One region of the Velazquezella soli genome, then DNA from elsewhere that is predicted to be linked to it. Evidence: riboswitches for the same ligand, from Rfam matches in the RefSeq annotation. Region 1 holds a riboswitch; the other holds the start of a gene.
What was found. Region 1 has a riboswitch for thiamine pyrophosphate ahead of AC0JZ8_RS21995 (ABC transporter permease). Riboswitches for the same ligand answer to the same signal wherever they lie in the genome.
Positions count from the first base shown of each region.

Region 2: it holds a riboswitch for thiamine pyrophosphate, as region 1 does, so the genes downstream of both, thiB (thiamine ABC transporter substrate binding subunit) here and AC0JZ8_RS21995 (ABC transporter permease) in region 1, are expected to answer to the same signal.

Region 1 is NZ_CDRNXF010000005.1:323,838-330,324, forward strand. Features, by position in the region: gene AC0JZ8_RS21980 (SCO family protein) at 1-312, shown strand, start outside; gene AC0JZ8_RS21985 (EAL domain-containing protein) at 544-3,087, shown strand; gene AC0JZ8_RS21990 (DUF2934 domain-containing protein) at 3,194-3,439, opposite strand; TPP riboswitch at 3,600-3,702, shown strand; gene AC0JZ8_RS21995 (ABC transporter permease) at 3,836-4,600, shown strand; gene AC0JZ8_RS22000 (ABC transporter substrate-binding protein) at 4,617-5,561, shown strand; gene AC0JZ8_RS22005 (hydroxyethylthiazole kinase) at 5,561-6,301, shown strand; gene thiE (thiamine phosphate synthase) at 6,291-6,487, shown strand, end outside.
Region 2 is NZ_CDRNXF010000004.1:710,990-717,476, forward strand. Features, by position in the region: gene AC0JZ8_RS06970 (thiamine ABC transporter ATP-binding protein) at 169-843, opposite strand; gene thiP (thiamine/thiamine pyrophosphate ABC transporter permease ThiP) at 836-2,458, opposite strand; gene thiB (thiamine ABC transporter substrate binding subunit) at 2,474-3,511, opposite strand; TPP riboswitch at 3,539-3,646, opposite strand; gene AC0JZ8_RS06985 (response regulator) at 3,814-4,287, opposite strand; gene AC0JZ8_RS06990 (ABC-F family ATP-binding cassette domain-containing protein) at 4,456-6,270, opposite strand; gene AC0JZ8_RS06995 (thiamine diphosphokinase) at 6,278-6,487, opposite strand, start outside.

The DNA.
Region 1 (6,487 bases):
GATGGCCTGCCGATCAAAAGCTACCTGTTCACGGTCGATCCGGAACGGGACACTCCTGACATTATGAACGGCTATGTCACCGCGTTTTCCGACCGGATCACGGGGGTGACCGGAACGCCTGAAGAAATCCGGCGGGTGGTCGCCGGATGGCGCGCATTTGCGGAAAAGAAGCCGAACAAGAGTGGCGGCTATTCCATGAGCCACACGATGGACCTGTTCCTGATCGGTGCGGATGGTCGGTTGAAGGGGCTCATTCCCTATGGCTCGGATCCCGACGTCGCCATCAGCAAGATCCGCAGCGCGCTCCTGTAGTCTCACGAGCGGGGTCATAGCTCATGGCGGCCATGAACCAATGTAGATGCCGACAGATACGGATCATTTCTTAAATTAAGCCATGCTAATCTATTCTTAAGCGGTCTCTGACATTGCTTTTCCGCAAGTGTGGAAAGTACCATGATCTCTGGTCGACATATCGGTCCGGCAAATCGTAAATCTGCACAGCAGGTTTTGACGAAAGGACCCGCGTCCGCCAAGGACAGCATCTTGTCGAAGCGACGACTTTCCGAAGCCCTCTCAACCGATGCGATCTGGCCGGCATTTCAGCCGCTTGTCGATCTGCAGAACGGTGCGATCATCGGCTTTGAGGTTCTTGCGCGTTGGACCGAGTCCGAAGCAGGTGCCATCGCACCTTCAGATTTCATTCCGTTCGCAGAAACCAGCAATCTGATCGGCGCTTTGACGCAAAAGATCGTCCAGGATGCCTGTCGCAAAGCTGCAAGCTGGAGGGGAGACTTTGTCCTCGCGATCAACCTGTCGCCGACGCAGTTTCAGGACCCAGACCTCTTCCACTTTCTGGCTTCGATAATCTCGGACACCGGGTTTCCGATGAACCGGATCCATATCGAAATGACGGAAAGCGCACTGCTCGATGACGATACAGTCGTCAGGGAAAACATAGCATCGCTCAAGTCTGCCGGCATGGGCATCTCCCTCGACGACTTCGGGACCGGCTTTGCCAGCCTGACGCGGCTTCACGCGTTCCCCTTCGACAAACTGAAGATCGACACAAGCTTCGTGCGCTCCATGCAGCATGACAGCGGCAGCCGGAAAATCGTCGCCTCGGTCATTGGGCTGGGGCAAAGCCTTGGCATGACGGTTGTTGCCGAAGGCGTTGAAACCGAAGAACAGGCAGAAATGCTGAAGCGTCTTGGTTGCGACGTTGGACAGGGGTGGCTGTTTGGCAGACCTGTCGACGGCGATGCGACAGAACGGCATCTCGCTGTCAGCAAGCAGAAGCCACTCACGGAACGCCGCGGAACCGGCTCGCTGTTCCAGCGGGTCCATCAACTGGAAACGCTCTATGAGGCGGCACCGGTCGGTCTCTGCTTTCTCGATTCAGACTTGCGCCATGTCAGTGTAAACAATCGGTTCGCTGCAATGCTGGGATTAACGCCCGAGCAGATGATCGGGCTCACCGTTCACAGTTTCATGCCGGCACGAGAGGCGCGCCGGGTCACCAAAGATCTTCAGCGAGTCCTTGCGGGCGAGCCTTTGATTGTGGACGAATATCGTCCGCCCGGAAGTGAGAACATTCTCCTCGTGGTGAACCAGCGGGTCGATGACGACGCCGGCGAGCCGATCGGCATTTCGGTCACGGCGATCGATGTTACCGGTCACAAGTCGATGGAAAAGGCGCTGACCGAGACGGAAGACCACGCACGATGGTCGATCGAACTCAGCCCCAACATTCCCTGGTCGAGCGATGCCGAAGGCATTGTCAATTTCATGGGGCCAACGCCAGACCCGACGATGTCCAGGATGCGTGACCGGATCGCGGACTGGTACGGTCGGATGCATCCGGACGACAGTTTGCGGGTTCGACGGGAATGGCTTGGATGGCTGCCATCCGGCGACCCCTTTGAAACCAGGTTTCGCATGCGTCTGCACGACGACAGCTGGCGATGGATGGTCAGTCGAGCAAAGCCTCATCGCGATGCGACCGGCAAGATCGTGAAATGGTACGGCACCATCACCGAGATCGTGCCCACGGAGGTCCCGCTGGACGGGAAAGTATCCGTGAAGGCTCCTCATGTCTGGCATGATCCGGACCAAGCTGATGTCCTGCCGACGCAACACTTGATCTCGATGCTGATGAGGATGTTTGAGTCCGCGCCCATTGCCATGGCCATCACGACGAGCGACACGAAAACCTCGAGCTACGTCAAAGTCAACGATGCCTATCTGAAGCTCACCGGCCTGAAATGGGACGAGATCAACGGAAAGAAGCTGATTTCCGAGGGTGCCGCGATCGACAATCCCGCCCGCGACAGACGGCACCGGCTGTTGCGCGAGGACGGCGCCTACGAGCTCGAAGATGTTGAGATTGCTCATTCGGATGGTACGATCATCCCAACCCTGATTTCTGCGCAACGCACGATCGTAGATGGCGTTTCATTCGATGTGGAGGTCATTGTCGATGTGTCTGCCCGCGTCAGGCAGCAGCGCGCTATCGAAAGCGCTCTGAAAACCTCCGCGCAGACCGATGCCCTGTCAGGACTCCCAAACCGAGCCTGTTTTGATGAGGTTGTTGCCGGAGAGGTTGCCCGCAACCTGCTCAATGATAGAAAGCTCGCCATCGCCTACATCGATCTCAACGGCTTCAAGATCGTCAACGACAGTCTGGGGCATTCCGCAGGCGACGAAGTCTTGCGAACGATCTCGGCGAGACTTCGCGAAAGTTTCCGAGCGACGGATTTCATCGCCAGGGTCGGAGGAGACGAGTTTGCTATTCTTCTCGACATGGATCGCAAGTTTGCGGGCGATATGCAGACCCATATTCAGGAAACGATGGAAAGGGTGTTCAAGCCGATCCCCATCGATGGCCAGGTGACATTCACGGGTGCCGCGGTCGGCGTTACGTTCCTAAAGGCCGAAGACACGCCGCAAACTTATGTCAAACGCGCTGACGACTATATGTATCTGGCGAAAGCCACCGGAAAACGGGTGGCCGTCGTGTGTTTCGGTCAGGTTCTCGATCCCCCGACGACGCATAAAGTGGACCGGACGAACGGTGTTCGCGACGGCTGAAGTGTGTCGACGGCCGAACTATCGGCAGCCGATATTTCGAGGTGTTGTGCCAAGCCCTTTCGTGCAGGGCAGGTCTGATACCTATCCAGACTGCCGCTGGTCGTCGTCAGTCCGGCGCGACTGACGACGGAGGCCGGATTGTGGCGGCATCGTCGGCCGCTGCATCGTTCTCTCCACCAAACGCGGCATCAGCCTGCTGGTTGACCTTGGTCACATCGTCGCTTTCCTGATCCGACATGTCGGCTGGATGCTCGGAACGCTTCCAGTGATCGTCATGGGACCCTTCAGGACGGCCTTCTTCCTCCCACAGTCTGTAGGCCCGTTCGCGCTGTTCCTGTTCTCTATCGGTCATGGTTGCTCCTCCTAAGTTGCGAAGACATAACCAGCGGACGGGCCCCGGGTTTCCTTGAGGCGGATGACATAGAATAAAATTTTTGTCAGCTCGCCGCGCAGGCTCTGCCGGACAGCGATCGCAAGCGATTGACAAAGGCCGTTTCTTTGTCCAACCTTGGCGTCATTCCGAGGGGAGCATCGAACGGTGCTGAGATGGCGGTGAGCCGGACCCTTGAACCTGATCCGGGTCATACCGGCGTAGGAACGGAAACGGCGCAATACCGCACCTCTTTCTTATTCTCCGCTCGCCTGGATCTCCATGATGTCAAGGTCAGGAGATCAGCCATGCTTACGCTCTCGAGAAATCCCCGAATAGGACGAATGCGGTTCGACGGTTTGAACCCGCGTCGCTGACATGCAGTCCCGGTTCGCAGCCCTCGGGCTTTTTCTGCTACTGGTAAGCTGGCAGCTTGCCGTTCAGGTTTTTTCACCGCCGCGCTATCTTCTGCCGTCACCACTCGCGGTGGTGCAGGCATTGGTGGGTCAGAGCGGCTTCCTCGCCCACCACACGCTCGTCACCCTGAGCGAAATCCTTGCAGGTCTCATCGCAGGCAGCATTTTCGGTGCGGCGGTTGCGTTTCTCGTTGTGGCATTCCCGCGGGCCGGCAGGCTTGCCTGGCCGATCATCCTTATCCTGCAGACCTTTCCGGTCTTCGTGCTGGCACCCATCCTGGTGCTCTGGCTCGGTTTCGGCATGGCGTCGAAAGTGATGATGACGACGCTCGTCATCTTCTTCCCGGTCGCCTCCGCCTTCGCAGATGGCCTGAGGCGGACGGAACCAGCGATTCTGGAAGCCGCCGCGCTGACAAGAGCGACGCCCTGGCAGATCCTTGTGAGGCTCAGAACACCGCTTGCGCTGCCGGCGCTCGTGTCCGGTCTGCGCGTCGCCGTGCCGCTCGCGCCCCTGGGTGCCGTGATCGGCGAATGGGTCGGGGCTTCAGCCGGGCTCGGCTTCGTCATGGTTCAGGCGAACGCCCGCATGCAGACCGACACCGTTTTCGCAGCCATGACCATCCTGGCCCTGACCAGCGTCGCGCTGCGCCTGGGTTTCGACCGTCTCGTAAAGGGACACCCCCATTGGGCGACCGAGACCGAACCACAGACACAGTTATCATCGTGAGGAGAGACGACCACCCATGAAACGCATGCTTCTGGCCTTTGCCATTGCCATATCCGCCAGCATGAATGCATCCGCAACGCATGCCGCAGAAAAGCTCACCGTCATGCTTGAATGGTTTGTGAACCCGGACCATGCGCCGCTCGTGATTGCCGCCGAAAACGGCTATTTCAAAGCCGCCGGCCTCGATGTCGAGCTGGTGCCTCCCGCCGACCCGTCGACGGTGCCTCGCCTCGTTGCCGCCGGCCAGGCCGATATCGGCATCCACTACCAACCGAACCTGTATCTCGATCGTGCAGCCGGCCTGCCGCTCAAGCGAATCGGTACCCTCGTCGAAACGCCCTTGAATACGGTGACGGTTCTCGCCGATGGCCCGATCAAGAGCCTCAAGGACCTGCGCGGCAAGAAGGTCGGCTTTTCCGTCACGGGTTTCGAAGACGCGATGCTGAAGCGCATGCTCGAGGGCGAAGGCATTGGGCTTACCGAGGTCGAACTGATCAACGTCAATTTCGCCCTCTCGCCGTCGCTGATCGGCGGCAAGGTCGATGCCACGCTTGGCGGCTTCAGAAACTTCGAACTGACGCAGATGCGGATCGAAGGGCACGAGGGCCGTTCATTCTTTCCGGAAGAACACGGCGTCCCCGTTTACGACGAGCTGATCTTCGTCACACGCGACGGGCTGGCGACAGATCCTCGCCTGCCCCGCTTTCTCGAAGCCGTCGAGAAGGCTGCAATTTTCCTGACCAATCACCCCGATGATGCCTGGAAACTGTTCATCAAGGCCTATCCCAACCTCGACGACCCGCTCAATCGTCAGGCGTTCACCGACACGCTGCCGCGTTTCGCCAAACGGCCTGCAGCGCTGGATCGGGGTCGCTACCAGCGCTTCGGTGAGTTCATGGCCGCGAGCGGCCTTATTCCGCACGCCCCGCCGGTCGATGACGTGGCGATCGAAATCCGGTGATGACAATGAACAATTCCCCGACGCCGCAACAGGCCGGCGATCTCCTGGCACGTGTGAGGGCCCGGCGCCCGCGCGTCCATTGCCTGATGAACACCGTGGTGCAGAAATTCGTTGCTGACGGCATCACTGCAATCGGCGCCATCCCCTCGATGACCTCCTCCCCGGACGAAATCGTCGGTTTCGTCTCCAAGGCTGATGTCCTCGTCGTCAATCTCGGCACGCTGGATGCTGACCGTCGCAAGGTGATCGAACTGGCTGTCGAGGTCGCAAACGATCATGGAAAACCCTGGGTCCTCGATCCCGTTCATAGCGACTATTCCCCCGTGCGGCTGGAGTTTGCAAAGACATTGATCGCCCGCCGCCCAACAGTACTGCGTGGCAACAGCGCGGAGATGGCGCTGTTCGGAGACATTGGCGAAACACTGAAAATCGAGACCGGCGCTCACGATCGCCTGACGGATGGCGCGCGAACCGGCACTGTTCGTAACGGCCACCGATGGATGGCGGATGTCACCGGGACCGGTTGCCTATCGGGCGGCGTCATCGCCGCGTTTCTGGCCGTGGAACCGGATGCTATGGCAGCGGCCGCAGCAGCGCTGGCGGCGACCGGCGTCGCCGCGGAACAGGCCGCCGAGCACGCGCGCGGTCCCGGCAGTTTCGCCGTTGCCTTCCTGGATGCACTGTCAGCGCTGACGCCCGATGAACTCAGCCTGCACGGAAGGATCGACCATGAGATTTGATTACCGACTGAACCCGATCGTCGATGCTGGTCTCACCGATGTCGGCGACCTTGCGGATCTTGCAGCAAAGGCCGCGAGAAACGGCGCGACGCTGATCCAGTACCGCGACAAGACCGGCTCCACCCGGCAGATGATCGCCATGGCCAAAAGCATCAAGGCCGCCCTTGATGGCACCGGCGTGCCGCT
Region 2 (6,487 bases), on a different contig from region 1:
GATTTTCGCATCGCATGCACAGATAAAAGAGATAGGTTCAGCCGGCGCGTTTGCAATTGACTTCTGATAAACCAAGGCGATGACATCGCCGCAAGACCAAATTGTGGCACTGCGATAACGTTGGTTTTCGCCTGTCTCTATTCGTGACGACGCTCCGTCGACTGGCCTCTAGCGGGCGTAGGGAATAGCCGTGTTTGCGGCGGAGTTGACGATGGTGCCATCGTCGACGGCAACCACCACATCGGCAAGCTTTTGAACCTCGGCGCGGTCGTGGCTGACGATCACCACCGTATTGCCGGTTTCGCGGTGCAGGTCCAGGAGCAGCGACGCCATCGAAGACCTGAGTTCGGGATCAAGCGCCGCAAACGGCTCGTCCATCAAAAGGACGGGTCTTTTTCGCACCAGCACCCGCGCAAATGCCGCGCGCTGCCTCTCGCCGCCGGACAGCGTTCCCGGTTTGCGCGTCTCGAATCCTGCAAGCCCGACACGCTCGAGTGACTGCGAAATTCTCACCCTGTCCTCACGGGAAAGCTTGAGGGACGGATCGACGCCGAGGCCGATATTGGTGACGAGGTCGAGATGGGCGAACAGATTGTTGTCCTGGAACACCAGCGAAATCGGCCGCTTTGAGGGGTGCGCGTGGGTCACGTCCTCGCCGGCAATCAGGATGCGGCCGGACTCCGGTATCTCGAAGCCCGCGATCAGGTTCAAGAGGGTCGATTTCCCCGAACCAGACGGCCCGGTCACGGCGGTAATCGCGCCGTCGGTCATGGCAATATCGAAGCTGAACCGTTTGGTGCCGAGTTGCAGCGCAGTCTTTTCCAGGCGGATGCCGTCAGCCATCGTATCCCTTTCGCCGGCTCAGACTTCCGAGGATCGTGAGCGCCAGACATATCATGCCCAAAAGCAGGGCAAGCCCATCGGCGTCGTTCGTTCGGTAGCTCGACAACCTGCTGTAGACGAGCCAGGGCAGGGTCGTCAGTTCCGTGGAGCCGAACAGGGCCACGGCTCCGAGATCGCCGAGCGAGAGCGCCATGGCAAACGACAGTGCCGTAAGGATTGGGCCGATCAGGAAGGGCAGGTCGATCCGCCGCAGCCTCGAGAAGCCTGTTACGCCGAGGCTCGCGGCTAGGCGTGCCGTCTGCCGCCGATGATCCTCGATCGCCGGTTCCAGCACCCGCATCACGAAGGGCAGGGCCATCAGCATGTTGATGGCCGCGACCAGTGCGGGGGCAAAACGCGAGACATCTCCGAACGGGCGAAGCAGCAGGAACCAGCCTGTCCCGATCACGACCGGCGGCACCAGCAGCACCAGCGACGACGTCGCACCCAGCATCGCCGCCAGCCCGCGCGCCGGGATGCCGGGGTGGCGGACATCCTTTATGGCAATGCGCGCATGGATGATCGCCAGCGCGACGCTGACGGCCAGGAGGCCTGACAAGAGCGCGATCGACAGGCTTGTATAGGCTGCGTTGAGGAAGGCGGGGCTGGAGGCCAGTCGCCAGAGATCGGCCTTGATGCCGGCAATGAAGATCGAGGCAAGCGGCAGGACGAGAAACAGCGTCGCAGCGAGGATCGTCGAGCCGTCCCAGGCCCGTGCGCCCCATGTGCGCCCATCGAAGCGGCGGGTGGCGCGGCCGGCAGTGACATGCGTGCCGTCGGGGGCGGGGAGAAACGCGAGGGCGGCGAGGATCAGGCCCGTCACGGCGATCTGTAGCACCGCCAGTCCGATGGCACGCGGCGGATCGAAATCGAAGCGCAGCGACTGGTAGATCGCCACTTCCAGCGTCGTCGCCGCCGGCCCGCCGCCCAGAATCAGGACCAGCGTGAAACTGGTGGCGCAGAGCATGAAGATCAGCCCGGCAATGCCCGGCACGACCCGGATGAGAGCGGGCCCCTCGATGAAACGGAAGATCGACAACGGCTTCATGCCGAGGCTGGTGGAGAGCAGCCAGTATTCCGCAGGCTGCCGCTCGAGCGCCACGAGAAACAGTCGGGCGGCCAGCGGCAGGTTGAAGAAGACATGGGCGAGGAGAATACCGGTCAGGCCGTAAATGCTGATCGGCTGCTCAAGCCCCAATGTCGAGAGGAAACTATTGACCGCGCCCTGGCGCCCCCAGATGCCGATCAGACCCAGCGCACCGATCAGAACCGGCAGACCCATCGGCAACGCCATCAGCCGCACGATCCAGATACGGCCGATGAAATGCGGCCGTCTTGCCAGTGACAGCGCCACGGGAAGGGCAAGGCATACGGAGAACAAGGTCGATAGCGCCGCTTGCCACAGCGTGAACTGCAGGATGCGGCCGGTATAGGCCGAGAACAATCGCCCCTGCGTTTCAGGGGCGTCCCAGGACAGCAGGGCCGAGACCGCGATGCCGACGAAAAGCGCGATCGCGCCGAGGCTTATCACCCCGCCCGAAATCCCCCGTCTTCGCTCGGCAGCGGTCAGCAGCATGCCCGGTTCAGCCGATCAGTTCATGCTCATGGCATTGAGCCATTCGTCGATCCATGCCTGGCGGTTCTTCGCGACTTCGTCAGATCCCATCAGGAATGTCTTTTCCGGCTGAACTAGCTTGCCGAAAGCGTCTGGCAGCGGTTGCGACGTCTTCGTCACCGGCATCATCCAGTTGGTGGTAGGGATCACATCCTGGAAGCCCTGCGACACCATGAACTTCAGGAAGTCACGGGCGAGATCCTTGTCACGGGCGCCCTTCAGCATGCCGGCCACTTCGATCTGAACGTAATGTCCCTCGGAAAAAGCAGCCGCCTGGTAACGGTTCTCGTTCTCCTCCACCATGTGGTAGGCAGGCGAGGTCGTATAGGACAGAACCATCGGCACTTCGCCCTTGGTAAACAGGCCATAGGCTTCCGACCAGCCGGGTGTGACGGTCAGGATGCGGCCCTTCAGCTTTGCCCAGGCTTCCGGCGCCTTGTCGCCATAGACGGATTTCATCCACAAAAGCAGGCCGAGGCCGGGTGTCGAGGTGCGCGGATCTTCGATCGCGATCTTCTGCGACGGATCGCCCTCCACCAGTTCCTTCAGGCTCTTCGGCGGGTTCGTGATGGTCTTCGTGTCGTAGACGACGGCGAAATGACCGTAGTCATAGGGCAGGAACGTATCATCGGCGTAATTGCCGGGAACGCTGATGCCGCCATTCCCGGACGATGCCTGCAGTCCATGCGGTTCGAACAGGCCGGTGGCCTTGGCCTCCGAAATCAGGTTGGTGTCGAGGCCGAGCGCGATATCGGCCTTGGTCGTCTCACCCTCCAGCTTCAGCCGGGTCAAAAGGGCTACGCCATCGGCGACAGCCACGAATTCGACCTTGCAGGCGCAGGTCTTTTCGAAAGCCGCCTTCACCTTGGGGCCGGGGCCCCAGTCGGCAGTAAAGCTTTCATAGGTGTAGATGGTCAGCACCTTGTCTTCGGCCTTGGCTGCCGGCGACATGATGATGGTGGCCGCAGCCACGGTGAGCAATAGCAAGAGTTTGCGCATCAACGCCTCCTTCAAAGTCAATCTACAAGGGGAATAGGCGCTGAGCGTGAGCCGTCTAATCCCTCCGCCGGTGTTAGCCGGATCAGGTTCCGCGGGTTGGCTGAAAGCCTCTCAGCCGCGCGTTACCGCGCAGCACCCCGTTAGAGCGGGGTTAGATGTAACGGTGAAGGAATTGTCTGGCAAGTGGTGTCGAACCCTGCCGTCTTGCGTTCAGGGCCAAAGGACCGAAAGGCATCGTGCGATAGCAGTCGCGATAGCAAGAAAGCCGCCCGGCGTGCCGGACGGCTTTCTTGCTAGTAGTTCTTTGGCAACAAGGTTCACGCGTTGAGCGCGTAGCCTGACTGGGAGTCGTTGCGGAATATCTTGAGGTCACGCGGCACGATCGCCATGCCGCCGAGACGGTTGGCGATAGCATAGTCGATTGTCTGCTCCACCACATGCGGCATGACAGGCTTGGTCAGAACGCCGAGCGATCCCTCGACGCCGTCTTTCACGTCTTCCGGATTGGCCGTCATGAAGATGACCGTCAGGCCGTATTCGGCAGCGAGTTCGCGTCCGATTTCCGGACCGGTCCGGCCGTCGGAGAGATTGACGTCGACCAGCGCGATATCGGCGTATGCGCCGAGCGACAGGGCGTGCTTGCGGGCGCTGGCAAAGCCTGCAACCTTGAGACCCATGCTCTCGACAGTCTCGGCAACATCAAGCGCGATCAGGAATTCGTCCTCGACGATCAGAACGCGCTGTTCCATTGCATCACTCGCCAGCCGACGACGCATCACATTAGTCAGCATTGGACATTCCTAACCGTTTTGTTTCCATCTGGTCGGCATGTCGGCATTCATACCGCACTACGCATTTCGACCACTTGATGGATGCCGAACGTCACCGGGGAATGTTTGTTCCGGCTCGCGACAAATAAAACGGTGGATATTTATTTGTTAAGTATAGGAATTCTTTAACTATCCTTCAATCTGTTCTCGGAGCATCTCAAGCTCCAGCCATTCTTCTTCCATTTTGGCGACACGATCGCGTAGTTTTGCCGTTTCTGCGGCAAGCTTCGAAAACGCCGACGGGTCTTTGGCGAAGAGTTTGGGATCGGCCATCTTCCGTTCGGATGTAGCGATCTCGTCCTGCGCCTTGGCCATGTCCTTGGGGAGGTTTTCCAGCGCGAACTTCTGCTTGAAGGAGAGCTTGCCCTTTGCCTTGGTCGCAGCCGGAGCAGTGCTGTCCGTTTTCGCCTTTTCCGCCTTATCGGCGCGGCGCTTTTCGTCGGCCATGCCTTTGCGCTGCTGCAGCATGTCGGTATAGCCGCCTGCATATTCGATCCAGCGGCCATCAGGGGCATCCGGGTCTGTCGGGGCGATCGTCGAGGTCACGGTGCGGTCGAGAAAGTCGCGGTCATGGCTAACGAGAATGACGGTGCCGGCATAGCCCGCGACGATTTCCTGCAAGAGGTCCAGCGTCTCGATGTCGAGGTCGTTGGTCGGTTCGTCGAGGATCAGAAGGTTCGACGGCTTTGCCAGCATGCGGGCCAGCATCAGGCGCGCGCGCTCGCCACCGGAGAGGTTCTTGATCGGCGTGCGGATCTGTTCCGGCTGGAACAGGAAATCCTTCATGTAGCCCGCGACATGCCGCTGTTCGCCGTTGACCAGCAGCGTTTCGCCGCGGCCGTCTGTCAGGTAGTGAGACAGCGTATCTGCGGGGTCGAGGTCCTCGCGCTTCTGGTCAAGCGTGGCAATTTCGAGATTGGTGCCGAGCTTGATCCAGCCGCCATCGGGGGCGAGCTGGCCCGTCAGCATCTTGAGAAGCGTCGTCTTGCCAGCACCATTCGGGCCAACCAGGCCGATCCGGTCGCCGCGATGGATGCGGATCGAGAATGGCGCGACGATCGGCTTGTCATAGGTCTTGGTGATGTTTTCCGCTTCTACTACCAGCTTGCCGGACTCGCGGCCTTCGGCGACGGAGGCCTGAACGGAGCCCTGCGGTCCCTTATGGCCACGGTAGTCGGCACGCATGGCCTGCAGTTCGCCGACGCGGCGCATGTTGCGCTTGCGCCTTGCGGTCACGCCGTAGCGCATCCAGTGTTCTTCGCGTTCGATCGCCTTGCCGAGCTTGTGCTGCTCGATGTCTTCCTCTTCGAGAACCTGGTCGCGCCAGGCTTCGAAATGGCCGAAACCGCGCGACAGGCGGCGGGATGTGCCGCGGTCCAGCCAGACTGTGGCGTTGGACACCTTTTCGAGAAAGCGACGGTCATGGCTGATGACGACGAGCGCGCTGCGGGTCTTGCGCAGCTCGTCTTCCAGCCATTCGATGGTCGGCAGATCCAGATGGTTGGTCGGCTCGTCCAGCATCAGGATATCCGGTTCCGGCGCCATGACGCGGACAAGTGCTGCGCGTCGCGCCTCGCCACCGGAAAGCCTGACCGGGTCTTCCTCTCCTGTCAGGCCGAGATGCTCCAGCAGATAGGTGACGCGGTAGGGATCGTCGCCAGGTCCAAGCCCCGCTTCCGCATAGGCCTGCACGGTTTTGTAACCAGCAAAATCCGGCGCCTGTTCGAGATAGCGGATCGTCGCATTGGGGTGCCGGAAAACCTCACCCGACTGCGCTTCCACCATGCCAGCGGCGATCTTCATCAGCGTCGATTTGCCCGAGCCGTTGCGGCCGACGAGAGAGATGCGGTCGCCGGGCTCCACCTGCAGGGCAGCTCCGTTGAGAAGCGGCGTGCCGCCGAAGGTTAGAACGATATCGTCGAGTTTCAGAATTGGCGGTGCCATGCGGCGTCTATGCTCCGGAAAAATCGTTTGGACGGGCAAGGATCATCGCCCTCCCGTCACGTAAATGGAATTGGACGGGCCCTTCTGCAACGTTGGACACGGTGCGGGAGGAACCGAAGGGCAGCGTGTAATCCTTGAGTGGATAGCGCGCGCCAAGAATGTCGAGGCCTGCAAGGCCTGTGAAACCGATGACGGAAAACAACGTGCCGTTGGGCAG